One region of the Bacillus sp. FSL K6-6540 genome, then DNA from elsewhere that is predicted to be linked to it. Evidence: riboswitches for the same ligand, from Rfam matches in the RefSeq annotation. Region 1 holds a riboswitch; the other holds the start of a gene.

Region 1 (8,804 bases):
AAATAATAAGACGCCGGAAGAGATCGAGATGGCGCTGGATGCCGAAATCGGCTGTTTCGTTGTCGATAACGTGATCGAACTGCATATGCTGCAGGCCATCGCTGCCGAGAAGAACCGCAAGGTCAACATTTTGCTTCGCGTGACACCGGGCGTCGAGGCGCATACGCATGAATATATCTCGACCGGACAAACCGATTCGAAGTTCGGCTTTGATATCGGCAACGGCTCTGCGTACGAAGCGGTGCAGCTTGCGGAAGCACAGGCGAATATTCATCTCATGGGCATCCATTCCCACATCGGTTCCCAGATTTTTGAGGTGGAAGGCTTCCAGATGGCTGTTCAGCGCGTAGCTGAATTTGCAGCTTCCGTAAAAGAAGGCCTGGGCGTCGTGTTCAAGGTCGTGAACCTGGGCGGCGGATTCGGTATCCGCTACGTGGATGGAGATACGCCGCTTCAAGTATCCCAGTATGTAAAAGCGATTACGGATGCGGTAAAGAACCATTTTGCGGGCCTTGGTTCCGAGCTTCCTGAAATTTGGGTGGAACCGGGTCGGAGCATCGTCGGTGACGCAGGTACCACGCTCTACACGGTGGGAACCAGCAAGGATATTCCCGGGGTGCGCAAATATGTTGCCGTCGACGGCGGCATGACGGACAATCCGCGTCCGGCGCTCTACGAATCGAAATACGAAGCGCTGCTTGCAAACCGGGCTAAAGAAGAGCCGGAAGAAACGGTATCCATTGCCGGCAAGTGCTGCGAGAGCGGAGACATGCTGATTTGGGACCTGGAGCTTCCGAAGGTTGAAACGGGCGATCTGCTGGCGGTGTCCTGCACGGGCGCATACAACTATTCCATGGCCAGCAACTACAACCGGATCCGCAAACCTGCGGTCGTATTCGTGAAGGATGGGCAAAGCAATCTGGTCGTTCGCCGCGAATCGCTTGCCGATATCATCAGCAACGATGTCGTGCCGGCGGATGTAATAAAAGAAACCGTTACGAGTTTATAAGACGTCAATGTTTCTGGATAGGAAGGGCCCGCCAAAGCCTCCGGCTGCGGTCAGGGCTCTTCGTCCTGCCTTCCGTCGAATATGGTCGCGAGGACGGGGACAAGATCGTTTTGCTTCGAGGCTCAATTCATAGTAAACTATAACTTGCATTGTAAAAAAATCGATAAAAGCGTTTGAGATAACGGAAGGAGATACACACATATGGCAAAAAAAGCGAAGATCACCTTGGAAAACGGCAAAGAGGTTGTGCTCGACCTGTTCGAGAACGATGCACCGAACACGGTAGCTAATTTTGAGAAATTGGCCAACTCCGGCTTCTATAACGGTCTGGTATTTCACCGCGTAATTCCTGGATTCGTCGCTCAAGGCGGATGTCCGCAGGGAACGGGGACCGGCGGACCGGGTTATACGATTAATTGCGAGATCAATCCTAACAAGCACGAGCGCGGAAGCTTGGCCATGGCGCATGCCGGCCGAAACACCGGCGGAAGTCAGTTCTACGTGTGCTACGAGCCGCAGCCTCATTTGGACGGACAACATACCGTATTTGGCAAAGTCGTTGAAGGCATGGAGTATGTGGATGCATTCAAAGGCCGCGACAAAATGGAAAAAGTAGAAGTGTACGAAGCATAATAAATTCAGCATCATGCAAAAACAGGCTCACCCTCAGAGGTGAGCCTGTTTTTTATGGCCGCCGCAAAGGGCGGATTACGCAGGGGCTGGGAACAATCGGCTGAGTTCTTCGGGGACGGGCCGGCTTTTACGTGAGTTTACATCCATCGCCACGCTGGTAACGATGGCATCCGCGCAAAGCTCATGCTGTTCGTTGTATATCCGCTGGGCCATGACGTAACTCGTGCGGCCCATGGATTCGGGTTCCGTCACGACGGTCAGCCGTTCGCCTTGGCCGCACTCCTTGCGGTAATTGATATTAATATTGACGGTGACGGTCTGGACCCCGAGCCGTTTCAGCACATCATACCGCAGATCTCCCGCTTCGTACCATTCCTCCCGGCCCCACTCCAGGTATTCGAGGTATTTTGCATTGTTTACATGTCCGTTGACGTCGATCTCCGTGGGACGGACGATAATGTCCAGCGAAGTTTTCATCGTGGCTCGCTCCTTTTCAACTGCTACTTATCTCCTTGCTACCCTACTTAACTGTTCTCCTTTCGGGAAGCATTCTCCTTCAAAAGTCCATGCTAATGACAGCATTAAAGTTATACGCTTTAAAAAAGTTAGTTGTTTTATCTTGCAATTTTCAAAAGGGGGTGATAAGATTCTTCATAAGATCAAACAATTTCATAGGTTTTATCCTTCGGGGCAGGGTGAAATTCCCTACCGGCGGTGATGAACGCAGTTATTGAGCTTATCGAAGCAGAGTGCTGCGTCTTAGTCCGTGACCCGGATATGAATGTGACGTTACACATCGTATGCGGTGGACCTGGTGCAAATCCGGGACCGACAGTATAGTCTGGATGGGAGAAGGAGTGAGAGGCACATAAGCAGCACATGTTATTGTGTCTTTGCGCACAGCGTGACATGCGTTATGTGCAGGTTTTCACATGCAATTCAAAGCTGTGACGGCGTTTTTTTGGTGTCGCCTGTTACGGATTTGGGTCGCTTGTCATACGCGAAATCTGCATTCATGACGGTTATTTATCGTGTCAATGATTAACTTCCATCAAGCCCTGTTAAGGATTCTTCGGAATCTTTGGCCGGGCTTTTTTGTATGAACGTTGGGAAAGGGGCATGTTTAGCATGGATATCGTCAACGATGAATTCTATATGTCACTTGCGCTGGATCTGGCTGAACGTGCGCAGGGCCAAACCGGGATCAACCCGGTAGTCGGCTGCGTCGTAGTTAAGGATGGCGCTCTCGCCGGGGTGGGCACGCATCTGGAGCGGGGAACGCCGCATGCCGAGGTTCATGCCCTGAATATGGCCGGGCCGAAAGCGGCAGGCAGTACCGTGTACGTGACATTGGAGCCCTGCAGTCACTACGGCGCTACGCCGCCTTGCAGCGAGAGGCTTATCGCCGAGGGCGTTCGGCGGGTGGTTGTGGCCTGCGAGGACCCGAATCCCCTCGTGGCGGGCAGAGGGATTCAGATGCTGCGCGCAGCGGGAATCGAGGTTGAAACGGGTATCCTTAAAGATCGCGCTCTTCGCCTGAACGAAGCCTTTATTAAATTCATTACGACGGGCCGGCCCTTCGTGACGTTAAAGACGGCGAGCACGCTGGACGGCAAGATCGCTTCGAAAACCGGGGACAGCAAGTGGATCTCCAATGAAAAATCCCGGGAGCTTGTGCATACGCTGCGCCATCGCCATCAAGGCATCATGGTCGGCGTGTCTACGGTTATCGCGGATAACCCGAGCCTGACGACCCGGCTTGGCGTTGAGGGGCTTCACCCGGTCAGGATCATCGTGGATTCGAGCCTGAGGATACCGCTCGACAGCCATGTCGTGTCAGACGGATTGGCGCCAACCTGGATCTTGACGACGGAGCAGGCGGATGGCACGAAGCGGTCCGAGTTGGAAGAGCTTGGTGCTCAGGTCATCCCCTGCGGGCCTGGACCGCGGGTGGATCTGAAGGGAGCGCTGCTGCAGATGGGACAAAAGGGGATCGCCTCGATTTTGCTGGAAGGCGGCGGTACGCTTAATGGCTCGATGCTGGAGCAGAAGCTGGTGGACCGGCTCATCCAGTTTATCGCTCCCAAAATCATCGGCGGGTATGATGCGCCGGGAAATTACATGTTCAGCGGTTATGAACAGATGAACCAAGCGATTTCGCTGACAGGACTTGAGACCGAAAGACTGGGCGACAATATCTACGTCACCGGCATTCCGGTCTGGAAATAAGGAGCGAGAAAGGAGGGAAGCCTGTGTTTACTGGATTGGTCGAGGAGATCGGCGAGATGCGGCGTATCGGGCGCCAAGGGGAGGCCATGCTGCTGAGCATTTCCGCTAACCGGATTATGGACGATCTGAAGTTGGGCGACAGCGTATCCGTAAATGGCGTCTGCTTGACGGCTACAGCGATCGACAAGGGCGTATTTACGGTTGACGTTATGCCGGAAACCTATAGAAACACGAATCTCAAGGAGCTGCAGCCGGGCGGGAAGGTTAATTTGGAACGGGCGATGGCAGCCGGAGGGAGATTCGGAGGCCATATCGTTCAGGGACACGTGGATGGCATCGGCGTCATTCGGAGCGTAAAGGCCGATCAGAATGCAGTGGTATACGAGATTTCGCCCGCGAAAGGGGACGTATTCAAATATATCATTCCGAAAGGCTCGGTCACGCTGGATGGAATCAGCTTGACCGTTGTCAAAACGACGGATTCCTCCTTTACGGTGTCCATCATTCCCCATACGCTGGCGGAGACGGTGCTCGCTTATAAAAAAGCGGGCGACACGATTAATATCGAATGCGACATTTTAGGGAAATATGTAGATCACCTGCTGCATTACGGTTCGGAAGGCGCAGGAAGCAGAAGCGGCACGAAATCGGGGATCAGCAGGGATTACCTGGCCGAGCATGGCTTTGCCTAAGCCGTTTCTTGCATATAGAGATATCTCCATGAGAAGAAGGAGGAATAGGGATGGATGAGCGCTTTTCATTTCATACGATCGAAGAGGCGTTATCAGATTTGAAGGAAGGCAAGGTCGTCATCGTTGTTGACGACGAGGACCGCGAGAATGAAGGCGATTTTATCGCATTAGCGGATAAAGCTACCCCCGAGGTCATCAATTTCATGATCACCGAAGGCCGCGGGCTGGTCTGTTTGCCAATGACGCAGACTAGGGCTCGGGAACTCGATCTCAAACCGATGGTGACGCAAAACACGGACTATCATGGAACGGCCTTTACGGTCTCCATTGACCATAAGGACACCACGACGGGCATATCCGCCTATGAACGTTCCATAACCGTCAACGGCATCTTGGATCCAAATGCATCGGCCGCCGATTTTCGAAGACCGGGCCATATGTTTCCGCTGATTGCCAAAGACGGTGGCGTTCTTCGCCGGGCAGGACATACGGAGGCGGCTGTCGATCTAGCCCGCCTGAGCGGCTCCTATCCGGCAGGCGTCATCTGCGAGGTGATCAAGGAAGACGGCACGATGGCAAGGCTTCCAGACCTGGTGGAGATCGCGAAAAAGCATGATCTGAAGCTGATCAGCATCAAGGATCTGATCCATTACCGCAACGAAAAAGAAAAGCTCGTACAGCGCGAGGTGGCCGTGCGGATGCCCACCGACTACGGCGTGTTTCAGGCCGTAGCCTATACCAATGACGTGGACAACAAAGAGCATGTCGCATTGGTAAAAGGGGAGATCGACCCGAGCGAGCCGGTTCTCGTCCGCGTGCATTCCGAGTGCCTGACAGGGGATGTGTTCCACTCCCATCGCTGCGATTGCGGTCCGCAATTTGAGGCGGCCCTCCGCCAGATCGATGAAGCAGGCAGAGGCGTGCTTCTCTATATGCGCCAGGAGGGACGGGGCATCGGCTTGATCAACAAGCTGAAAGCCTATAAGCTGCAGGAAGAAGGGCTCGATACCGTCGATGCGAACCTGAAGCTAGGCTTTGCGGCGGATCTGCGCGATTACGGCATCGGAGCCCAGATCCTGAAGGATTTGGGCGTAAGGAAGATCCGCCTGCTGACAAACAATCCGCGTAAAATCAAGGGTCTCGAAGGTTACGGCCTGGAGGTCGTGGAGCGGGTCCCCATTCAAATGCCGGAGAACGAGGATAATACGGGCTACCTGCACACCAAGCAAGCGAAGCTCGGTCATATGCTGAAGTTCAATGATATCGAACAAAACGAGAGTGCTAACTAATCACCAACAATAAAAGGTCAATCATGGAGTAGGTTTGCCTCACGGAATAACCCAGCGAAGAGGGCGGAATGCTGCTGGAGAAAATCCTGATTTCTTCCCTGAGAAATTAGATCATGAAATCAGGAGTTAACAGCGATCGGAAGCAGCAGCCGTCAGCGCAGCGGTCAATCACCTCGATGTCATTCCAAATCCATGTTTGACCTTATATAAACTCCAACCCGAAAGGAAGTCATCCAACATGGCAACAATATTTGAAGGTCATTTAGTATCCGAAGGTTTGAAATACGGCATCGTGGTAGGTCGTTTCAACGAATTCATCACCAGCAAGCTGCTTGGCGGCGCACTGGACGCCTTGAAGCGTCACGGCGCACAGGACAACGAAATCGACGTCGCTTGGGTGCCGGGGGCGTTTGAAATTCCGCTCATCGCCCAAAAGATGGCAGAAAGCGGCAAATACGATGCGATCATCACCTTGGGAACCGTCATTCGCGGCTCCACCACGCACTATGATTATGTGTGCAACGAAGTGGCCAAGGGGGTGTCCGCCATTAACCTGAAGACCGGCGTACCAACGATTTTCGGCGTCGTCACGACGGAGAACATTGAACAAGCCGTCGAACGCGCGGGAACGAAGGCAGGCAATAAAGGCTGGGATTCCGCCATGGCGGCCATTGAAATGGCGAACTTGACGAAAAGCCTAAAATAGTGCTTATTTAATGTAGTGCTCTTTTTATAGAGCACTGCATTTTATTTTTGGCGGGAGGATTCACCGTGACCGTATTATACAAGCTGGAAACGTTTGAAGGACCGCTCGATCTGCTGCTGCACTTGATTGATAAAGCGGAAATCGACATCCAGGATATTCCCGTCAGCGAGATTACCGAACAATACATGGCCTATTTGCACAACATGCAGGAGCTGGAACTGGAAATTACGAGCGAATTTCTGGTGATGGCTGCAACGCTGCTGTCTATAAAGAGCAAGCTATTGCTTCCGAAGCCTCCGGTTATCGAAATGGACGAGTTCGATTTTTTTGAAGAGGATGACATGGATCCGAGAGCGGAACTCATCGCGAAGCTGATCGAATACCGCAAGTACAAAGGAATCGCCCGTCATCTGCATGAGAAGGAATGGGAACGCAGCATGATTTACTCCAAGGAAGCGGAGGACCTGACTCCTTACATGCCGGAAGTGGAAGAGAACCCGGTTCAGGGATTACATATCTCGGATTTAATCGCAGCTTTTCAAAAAGCGTTAAGCAAAGCCGTCAAACGGACATCGTATGCCCGCATCCAGCGGGATGAAATATCGGTTAAGGACCGGATCCGGCAGGTGATGGACGCTCTGGAGCAGGTCGGGCCGGGAGGCCGGATTCTGTTCTCCAAGCTGCTGCACGAGGAGATGGAGCGCCATGAAATCGTGGTGACCTTTCTGGCTATCTTGGAGCTGATGAAGATGAAGCAAATCCTGTGCTACCAAGAGAAATTGTTTGAAGATATCGTCATGGAGTGGAGAGGGGAAGAACGCATTGATGGATTATCCGAAGCTGAAATCGATTATTGAGGGGCTTCTGTTCTTGGCGGGAGAAGAGGGCTTGTCGGTAAAGCAAATTGCTGAAATCACCGAGCAATCGGATGGCCTCGTTGGCGAAGCGCTGGAGGATATGAAGGAAGAATGGGAGCGATATGAACGGGGAATTCAGATCGTGCAGATTGCAGGGAGCTACAAAATCGCGACGCTGGCCGAGCACGCCCCGTATTTCGAACGTCTGGCGTATTCGCCTTCACGCTCCTCATTGTCGCAAGCCGCGCTCGAGACGCTTTCCATCGTGGCCTATCGGCAGCCGATTACGCGGGTGGAGATTGAAGACATTCGCGGCGTCAAGTCCGAAAGAGCCATCCATACGCTGGTAAGCAAAGGGTTGATTGAAGAAGTCGGACGCGCGGAGGCGATTGGCAGACCGATTCTGTATGGAACGACCAAATCGTTTCTGGATTATTTCGGACTTGCGAACATCAAGGATCTGCCGGAGCCGTCGCAATTCGAGGATAACGATTCATTGGAAGAGGAAACGCAGCTGTTATTCGACAAGCTTGACGGACAACAGCTTACGTTTGATGATGTGGAGGAAAGCTAGCCACAATATATTGTATAATGCTTCATTTGAGAAATGGGTCCTGAGCGTGGATAATCCGCGTCCGGGACCTTTTTTTGTCGTTCCGGCATATGAAAGCAGAGGATCGGAGCAGTTTCGCATCATTTGGAGACCCTTTTGCCATACTAAGCCAAGCGGATTACATTTTACTAAGTTCGTTTTGGGGGTTACTTCGTGAGGATATGGATCTTTCTTGCGGTCGGTCTGGTCGTTCTCTTTATCGTATTGCTGATCGTTGTGCTAAGCTCGAAGGTCACGATAAAGCTGGATGTGGTTCTAAGAAAAAATGAATATAAAGTATTGGCGGAAATGAAAATGCTTTTTGGATGGATCACGCGCAAATACGAAGTTCCCTTTCATTTGGCCAACGGTGGCATTGAGTATAAAAAAGAGACCGTTCCCGTGGACGAGGGGACTGAGCTCGGTTCTAAAGAAAACAAAGAAACTTCAAGACGAACCATACGATACAGGGACTATGTGCGGGTCTTGCTGACTACGAAGGGATTTAAAAAGTGGGCAAGGCAAACGATGGCGGCCGTTCATCTCATGGATGTGCACTGGTCAACCCGGATTGCCTTGGAGCATGCGGCCGATACCGCGGTTGCAACCGGATTGCTTCATGCTGTTAAGCATACCATTATGGGTTGGATGTCGTACCGGCTGATTATGGATGAGCTGCCGGAAATCCAGGTGGTACCGGTCTTTAACGGTCCGCCGCAAATTTCCACAGAGCTTTGCTGCATAGCGAAAATCTCCTGCGGAAAAGCTATGTATGCTGGACTGGTACTTATAGTTCG
Region 2 (8,804 bases), 980 kb from region 1:
GACCAATTCTGTCCTGTCGGCGAGGAAGCGGTTATACGGCCGAAGTTCGAAGTCATTAACGGATTCGACAGCCCGCTCATTGCCAAGTACGAGGCGTTTCTGCAGCAGAATGGCATCAGCTTTGCGGGAATTGAATTTATTACCGATTCGGCTGGCAAGACCTATACGTATGACGTGAACACCAATACGAACTACAATCCCGATGCCGAAGCGCTTGCGGATGTATCAGGTATGAAAGAGATCGCCAGGACGCTGTCGGAGTATTTGAAGCGGGAGCTTGTGCTGCGGTGAACGGTTAACGCTAACCTGAGTTAAGGAGAAGTGCCCAGTTTCCGATAATATCAGTGAATGAATAAGCTGATAAGGATGTGGCCTTATGCGTATCGAATTCGACTATATGAACTGGAACACTGCTAAGTGGAAGAAAGTCGAACCTGCCCAAGGAAGGTTTGAAGAGATACTCCAGAAGAGCAAGAAGGAGGAGAGCCAAGGGAAGCTTGTGACGATAAGGGAAGGCAGATATTTGCGTCAGTATATCGTTCGGCCTGATGGCAGCAAAATATTGTTGAGTGAGTCGAAACAACCTGAGGAGACAGCTGTGGAAAGTGCTTCACAGCTGTTATCTAAGCCTCATTGGGGGGGAATGAGCCTCAATACCAAGGAAGCGCTAGATTTGCTGAATCTCCAGGCAGGAGCGGCTGTTGTCAAACCTAGAACGTATTCGGGATAAGAACAAGAGATGGTAAAATATCATACTGGTAACAAATTGATACTTGCTGTATAATTCTTAGTAAGTATTGGATGAACGTGAGATTTTTCATTGTATTCAAGTCTAATTTCGTTTATTTTGAAAATAGATGTATTTACATGAAAGGATTCATGTTATAATTTCAATATAACAACTAAGTTTATAGGAATTATCGGTTAATCAGTTTGATGGCACGACCAAAATAAAACATGAATATGGATCTTCGGGGTAAGGTGAAATTCCTGACCGGCGGTGATGGTTCGTTCCTTCGCGAACGAACCCAAGCCCGCGACTCGCTGCGTTCTGTATCCAACATGAATGCAGCGACTGACTTGGTGCAATTCCAAGGCCGACGGTAAAGTCCGGATGGGAGAAGATCAAAGATGAGTTTGCCGTGAATGTGAATATTCCATTCGACGCAGGCTTATTTGATCAGCCCCCGTATACGTCGGCCATGCCGATGACGGGGGCTTTCTGCTAGTAAGACCTCCGTATTCAAGACAGGAGAGGGCAAGATGAGTAATATGAATACCGGGATCAAGGTGAAACCTTATGGTTCCGACACACAGGCAAGTCGACGTTTTAAAGGAGGGTTCTGGCTCGTTGTTTTGGGGGCCGCCCTGTGGGGCGTTGACCCGTTATTTCGGGTCATCCTGCTCAAGAATCTGACTTCGGCTCAGATCGTTTTGCTTGAACATATCATTATTTCCTTGATTGCAATCCCTGTATTGTGGAAAAACCGGGAGGAACTAAAAGGCCTTGGCTGGAATCATGTCGGCGCGCTGCTGTTTATATCCTGGGGCGGATCGGCACTGGCAACCGTATTGTTCACGATGGGACTGTCGAGCGGCAATCTGAATGCCGTCCTGCTGCTGCAGAAGCTGCAGCCGCTGTTTGCCATCATTCTGGCCAGCCTGCTTCTGAAAGAGAAGCTCCCGCGCCATTTCGGGCTCCTGCTTATCATCGCCTTGGCAGGCACGTATTTGCTCACCTTCGGCTTAACCCTGCCGATCGGCCATTGGAACGAGTTTGTTCAAGTCGGCAGCCTCCTGTCCTTAGGCGCAGCAGCATTATGGGGCGGCTCAACGGTCATGGGACGCTTGATGGTAGGCAAATTGAAGTACGAGACGGTAACCTCGCTGCGGTTTGTGCTTGCGCTGCCGCTCCTGACCGTCTTGACGTGGAGCGAGGGGGCAGCTTGGAATATGCCGGCATGGAATACCGGGGATTTTGCCTTGGTGTCGCTCAACCTGATCGGGCAGGCACTGCTGCCGGGTCTCCTGAGCCTGCTGGTTTATTATAAAGGGTTAACCACGACCAAAGCCTCTGTGGCAACACTCGCGGAACTGAGTTTTCCCATGGTGGGCGTGCTGATCAACTGGATTGTATTCCAGCAAATCGTGACAGGGCCTCAGCTCCTTGGATTCCTGCTGATCTGGATCGTGCTGTTCATCATATCGAGACAGCAATCCGAGGCTTCTCCGCAATAACAATAAAATCATACGTTTGTAGAACAAGCCGATCCCGATGGGGTCGGCTTTTTTTGCCGTTACCCCAAGCAAAGCTACTCCAATCCGTTTGCTTGGCGAAAGGATTATTTTTTCAAAAGATGTGTAGGGTTTCCGGAATTAAAGGTGTCTTATATAGTAGCACGGGATTTGTGGCTTGGTTCTACCAACAGAGATGATTATATAAGAGGGGGAGGATCCCATGGAGGATCAGACATTGCTGGATGGGCTAGCGAGGAAAGATCCGCGATGTTTTGAAACATTGGTGGACCGCTATTCACGCTACATAGCCGCGGTGGTTGCTAAGGTGGCAGGAGGGCGGTTTAATTCCTTCGATGTGGAGGAGATCACCGGGGACGTGCTGGTCAAGCTGTGGACAGACGGGACAAAAATCATGCTGCGCGGAGATAGTCTCAAGCCTTATCTGGCGATAGCCGCGCGTAATCATACCTTGAATGCATTGCGAAAGAGGCAGCGGGTCATTGAATCCGAATTGGAAGATGACGCCGTTTCTTGTCCCTCTGCGGAGGCACTGGCTATTCTACGGCAGGAGAAGGAAACGATAAGCGGCATGGTACAGGGGATGGGCGAACCGGATCGCGAAATATTCATCCGCAGGTACTTTTATTTAGAGAAAGTCCGCGATATTGCAAGCCGGCTGAATATGCAGGAGAAAGCCGTCACCGCCCGGATCCGCCGGGCAAGGGACAAACTGCGCATACATTATGAAACCGAGAATCCGTAGGATTTCTATAAAGACCGTGTCTATAGGAGTGAAGCTTCAAATCGATTGCGAAAGGGGATGGATGCAAGTGAAGCGGCGAATTGTAGATATCATGGCCAATATCGACAATCAGGAGCTGGACAATCTCCTCCTTACGGAGGAAGAAGAACGCGAGTTAACGCAGCAGATCAGTATGGAACGGATCAAGAGCCGAGCGATGAACCGTATTCAAGAGGAGGAAACGATGGTGTTTAAAAACAGGAAAGTGAAAAAATACAAAGCCAGTATCGTTATCGCTGCCGCGATGATTATGATACTTAGCACGACCGCTTTTGCGAGCCAATACATGGATAGCTTGAAGCAGTTCTTCGGTCAATCCGCGTCCATTGCGGAAGACGAACGGTCACCTATACAAGGGACGGATACAGCGTCCGGGGTAACCATGAATGTTGAAGAAGGGGTTTATGTCGGCAACAGCGGTTATTTGGTGGTCAGTTTCATGAAAGAGGACGGCATGCCATTCCCCGAGGGTGCTTCGATACCCCTACTTGAACTGAAAACGGAGCAGAGTGTGAATTATATGGTGGGGCAGCAGCTTCTTGACGACAACAAAAAGCTTGTCGGCGTGTTTGAGATGGATGCGATGAATGACCTCGAGGGACTGAAGGCACGGATCACAGCCGATCGAATCATGTCAGCGGACAACGCCCAAGCCGTTGAAGGCCCTTGGAATGTGCAATTCACCATTTCTCCGGGCAAGCAAAGAGAACAGAGTTTGAATCTGGCAATTGATGAGGGTAAGGAAGCACTGTCTCTCCACACCATTAGTGTTTCATCCATCGGTGTAGCCATCGAAGGCAAGCGTACCGACGGTGAGCTGGATAAACTGCCGGACTATACGCCGGAGGTTAAGGTCATCGCCGCGGACGGATCGGAATTGAAGCTTCACGCCAGCTCGACAAGCACCACGAAGAGCGGATTTCAGTGGCTGTATAATCTGGACAGCAAGAATAACCTCGTATTTCTGGGGGATATGGACATCAAAAGCGTCAGCATTGACGGCAACGTGACGGAGCTGAAATAAATATAAAGCCGGCATGGGGAAACCATAAAGGGGCAGAAGCGAAGGCTTCTGCCCCTTATCCATGATGAATACCTCGGGCAGCAATGGAACCCGAAAACCGTGAAGCAGCAGGCCATAGCCTGAATGCTCACGGTTTTTTTGCAGCTTGGGATCTGAATTTTATACATGAGAAAAAAATGTATTGAAATTGAAGAAAACGTCCATTACAATGAAACCAACTACCATACTAGTTATACTAGTATACAAAATTACGACTCTCTACATAAGTGAAAGCAGCAGCGGTTTTTTTGAATCTAACGCTCAAGGTGAGGGAGTCTATTCTTTATGCCAAATATGTAAGCGCTTAATTGTGAAAGGGGGCTAAAAAAAAGGGTGGCGGACATCCTGCTAAACGCTGAATAGCAGCAAACGGTATACGATTTCTTACTGAAGGTTGAATGGAGATGGATGATGAAACATGGGCTTAGTCCATGAATGAAGAAGTATGAGGAACGGCCTTACGGATTGGAGTGAAGAACGTAATGGAGCCAAAAGTTGCAAATCATTCCTTGCCTGCCGCGAAAGCGGCTAAGAAGCCAGCCAAGCTTAAAACCATCGCTGCGTTGATCCGGAAGGATTGGCAGCTGTATTCTCTATTGGTTCTACCGATTATGTACCTGCTCATTTTTAAATACGGACCGATGATCGGCAACGTGATTGCCTTCAGGCGGTTTATGCCGGGGGGCAGCATCTACGGGGAAAAGTGGGTAGGACTGCACTATTTCAACATGTTTATCCATGACCCGGCTTTCTGGAACGTGTTCAAGAACACCCTGCTGCTCGGTGCGCTGTCCCTGCTCTTTACGTTCCCGGTACCCATCATCTTCGCGCTGCTGCTGAATGAGGTGAAGAGCAAGCGATTCAAGAAATTCGTCCAGACGGCTTCGTATCTCCCGCATTTTCTGTCCATCGTCATCGTTGCCGGGATGATTCTGCAATTGACGTCGGTCAACGGCTCCATTAACTCGCTCGTGGAGTTCTTTAACGGGGAACGAATCAATTTCATGCAGCGGGCCGAGTGGTTTCGGGCGATCTATATCTCGTCTGAAATCTGGCAGGGCATGGGCTGGGGCGCGATCCTGTATCTGGCCGCCTTAACGACGATTGACGAATCCCTGTACGAGGCGGCGAGGATCGACGGGGCCAACCGCTGGAAGCAAACGCTGTTTGTCACGATTCCGGGCATCCTGCCGACGATTGTGACGCTGCTGATCCTGAACATGGGGGCATTCCTGGCGGTAGGGTTCGAGAAAATATTGCTGCTCTACAATCCGGTCATTTATGAGACGGCGGACGTGATATCGACATACCTTTACCGGGTCGGTCTCGTATCGAACAACTTCAGTTACGCGACGGCCATCGGACTGTTCGAATCCGTGATCGGATTGATATTGGTCTTCTCCGTGAATGCGATCTCGCGAAGACTGACGGATCGAAGCTTATGGTAAGGAGGGAGCGCATATGAAGGAGTCAAGATCCTATAAGGTGTTCAAAGTGTGCAATGCCATCATTCTGCTGTTCGTTGTCTTCATCACGCTGTACCCCTTCCTGAACGTGGTCGCTCAATCCTTCAGCGGCGAGTCGTACATCAACTCAGGGAAGGTGAATCTGATTCCGAGGGGCTTCAATCTCGATACCTACAAAACCGTGACCAAAGACGCCATGTTCTGGACGAATTACAAAAACACGGTCGTTTACAGCGTGGTCGGCACCGCCATATCCATGTTGTTAACAACGATTTTTGCTTACGCCCTGTCCAAAAAAAGGCTGGTCGGCCGAAAGTTCCTGACGATGTTTGCCGTGTTCACGATGTTCTTCAACGGGGGGCTGATCCCGAACTATGTGCTCATTAACAGCCTGGGCTTCAGCAACTCCATCTGGGCCATCGTGATCCCGGGAGCCATCAGCATCTACAACATGCTCATCATGAAGTCATTTTTTGAAAATATGCCGGAGGAACTGGAGGAAGCCGCGGCCATTGACGGACTGAACACGTACGGCATGCTGTTCCGGATCGTGCTGCCTTTAAGCAAGGCGGTCATCGCGACCATGGTCCTCTTCTATGCCGTCGGGCACTGGAACTCCTGGTTTCCGGCCTTCCTGTATCTGGACCAGAAGGAGCTCTTCCCGGTCACCATCTATTTGCGGAACATGATTGCGGGCGCGACGGGCGTTACTTCCGCTGGCGCTACCTCGGCCGATAACCTGACTCAGATCTCCGCCAACATTAAATCGGTGACCATGGTACTGACCATTTTGCCGATATTGACGATTTACCCGTTTGTTCAGCGATATTTCGTGACCGGCATCATGCTGGGCTCCGTCAAGCAATAGGACCATCCGTAAGGACAATTTGTTGATATCATGGGGGGAATGGGAAAATGAAAAAGAGTCGTCGATCGTTTGCAGGCAAAGCTTTATTGCTCTCGTTAATCGTTGTGATACTGGCGGCGTGTACCGACAAGACAGGCGGCAAAGAGGCCGAAATTCAGGATAAAGGCGCCATGGAAACCTACGCCGTAGGCGATGCGTTCAAGGCGACGGAGCCGTTTGAGCTGTCCATCCTCTACAGCGACCAGCCGGCGTATCCTTATAAGCAGGACTGGATGCTTTTTGCTAAACTCAAAGAAATGACAAACGTGACCTTGAAGCCGACAATCGTGCCGATGAGCGATTACAGCCAAAAGCGCAGTCTGCTGATCAGCTCCGGCGACGCGCCGCTGGTCATTCCGAAGACTTACCCTGGGGAGGAATCCGCGTTCGTGGCTTCCGGCGCGATTCTGCCGATCAGCGATTATATTGACCTGATGCCGAACTTCAAGGACAAGATCGAGAAATGGGACATGGACAGCGAACTGGAAGGGCTTCGCCAGGAGGACAAAAAATATTATGTGCTCCCGGGCCTCCATGAAGCCGTGTGGCCGGACTACACCCTGATCGTGCGCACGGATATTTTCGAGAAGCATAACATCGCGATTCCCGCCACCTGGGATGAGCTGTATACGGCCATGAAGCAGCTGAAGGAGGAATATCCGGACGTTACGCCATTCTCCGACCGCTTTAAATTCAACAGTACGCTGAATATCGCCGCTACCGGCTTCGGCACCAAAGGCGGATGGGGCTACGGCAGCGGGCTGACGTATAGGGAAGAGCAGGATGAGTTTGTATACACGGCGGCTACGGACGAATACAAGGAAATGCTGACCTACTTCCACAAGCTGGTGGACGAAGGGCTGCTGGACAAAGAGAGCTTTACCCAGGATGACGATCAGGCCGTGCAAAAATTCGTGACCGGCAAATCCTTCATCATCAACGGCAACTCCCAGACCGTGGTCCAGCACCGCACCGATATGGACAAAACGCTGGGCGAAGGCAAGTATGCCATCAGCAAAATCACGGTTCCCGGGGGCCCTGCAGGCCAGCTGATGTCCGGCAGCCGACTCGAGAACGGGGTCATGATCTCATCCAAAGTGAAGGAGAGCGAGCATTTCAAAGCCATTCTGCAGTTTATCGACTGGCTCTATTACAGCGACGAAGGACAGGAATTCGCGAAGTGGGGCGTCGAAGGCGTAACGTATACGAAGGAAGGCGGCGTACGCAAGCTGATGGACGACATCAACTACAACGGACTGAATCCGAAGGGCACGAAGGATCTGCGGATCGAGCACGGCTTCTCGGGCGGCGTGTTTGCTTACGGCGGCACGACCGAGCTGCTGCAATCCATGTTCAGCGAGGAAGAGCAGCAGTTCCAGAAGAGCATGAGCGAAACAAAAACGGTTGTGAAGCCGGAGCCGCCGATTCCATACTCGGTAGAAGAGCGCGAGCGAGTGACGCTTTTGAGCACGCCGCTGAAGGACTACACGGATCAGAACACGCTGAAGTTCATTCTAGGCGACCGCGATCTCGCCGAGTACGACAAGTTCGTGCAAGAGCTGGATAGCCAGGGCGTGGGGCAATACCTGGAGATTGCGAATAAAACGTATAAAAAATATAAAGAGCAACAATAACCAACGGATCGACAGGCTGCCGTTTCTTGATGGAAGGGCAGCCTGTTTTTCGGTTCGGCCGATTGCGTTGGTTCCCAAGGAGGGCATTCCAGATTGCGAGTCACCGTTCAAGACATCATCAACCGCTTAACAGAGCCCGCAGGATTTCTTGAATCCAAGGTGGACAGGGTTACGGCAGGAAGCGCCGAAGCGGTGGTCCACGGCATTGCCGTCACGTTTGCGGCATCGTATTCGGTTCTGCAGAGAGCGGTCGAAGTTGGGGCCAACCTTGTCATTACCCATGAAGGGGCGTTTTACAGCCATCAGGAGGAGGGATATGAGGGGGTGGAGGCGAGTCCTGTCTTTCAGGATAAACTCCGCTTGATGGAGTCCGGGGATCTGACGATTTACCGGTTCCATGATGCGCCTCACCGATACGTTCCCGATATCATGACGCAAGGACTGGTTCAGGCGCTGGATTGGGAAGTTTATGTCGATAAGCATCTTAAGGCAGCGGCCATTGTCACGCTGCCGGAAGAGATGAGCCTGCCGGATATTGCGGAGCATGTAAAAAGAAAGCTGAATCTTCCTTACCTTCGTTATGTCGGTAATCGAAGCAGCATATGCTCCAGAATCGGCATAACCGTGGGCTATCGCGGCGGCGGCGCGCATGCCATTCCCCTCTGCCTGAAGGAGTCGCTGGATCTTCTCATCG

Evidence for each region. A riboswitch is a leader RNA that binds a small molecule or an ion and turns the genes downstream of it on or off. The one in region 1 is predicted to bind FMN.
Region 2: linked by a shared signal. The riboswitch ahead of MHH82_RS06575 (DMT family transporter) and the one ahead of ribD (bifunctional diaminohydroxyphosphoribosylaminopyrimidine deaminase/5-amino-6-(5-phosphoribosylamino)uracil reductase RibD) in region 1 are both predicted to bind FMN.

What each region holds. Positions count from the first base shown of each region.
Region 1 covers NZ_JBBOXH010000001.1:2,519,413-2,528,216, forward strand. Annotated here, with positions in the region: gene lysA (diaminopimelate decarboxylase) at 1-1,009, shown strand, start outside; gene MHH82_RS11160 (peptidylprolyl isomerase) at 1,211-1,642, shown strand; gene MHH82_RS11165 (acyl-CoA thioesterase) at 1,718-2,119, opposite strand; FMN riboswitch at 2,320-2,503, shown strand; gene ribD (bifunctional diaminohydroxyphosphoribosylaminopyrimidine deaminase/5-amino-6-(5-phosphoribosylamino)uracil reductase RibD) at 2,771-3,871, shown strand; gene ribE (riboflavin synthase) at 3,895-4,563, shown strand; gene MHH82_RS11180 (bifunctional 3,4-dihydroxy-2-butanone-4-phosphate synthase/GTP cyclohydrolase II) at 4,614-5,852, shown strand; gene ribH (6,7-dimethyl-8-ribityllumazine synthase) at 6,091-6,558, shown strand; gene MHH82_RS11190 (segregation and condensation protein A) at 6,624-7,415, shown strand; gene scpB (SMC-Scp complex subunit ScpB) at 7,384-7,989, shown strand; gene MHH82_RS11200 (DUF2953 domain-containing protein) at 8,182-8,804, shown strand, end outside.
Region 2 covers NZ_JBBOXH010000001.1:1,541,982-1,550,785, forward strand. Annotated here, with positions in the region: gene MHH82_RS06565 (ATP-grasp domain-containing protein) at 1-291, shown strand, start outside; gene MHH82_RS06570 (hypothetical protein) at 377-730, shown strand; FMN riboswitch at 964-1,130, shown strand; gene MHH82_RS06575 (DMT family transporter) at 1,264-2,238, shown strand; gene MHH82_RS06580 (RNA polymerase sigma factor) at 2,459-3,001, shown strand; gene MHH82_RS06585 (DUF4179 domain-containing protein) at 3,063-4,064, shown strand; gene MHH82_RS06590 (ABC transporter permease) at 4,586-5,551, shown strand; gene MHH82_RS06595 (carbohydrate ABC transporter permease) at 5,565-6,437, shown strand; gene MHH82_RS06600 (ABC transporter substrate-binding protein) at 6,485-8,110, shown strand; gene MHH82_RS06605 (Nif3-like dinuclear metal center hexameric protein) at 8,204-8,804, shown strand, end outside.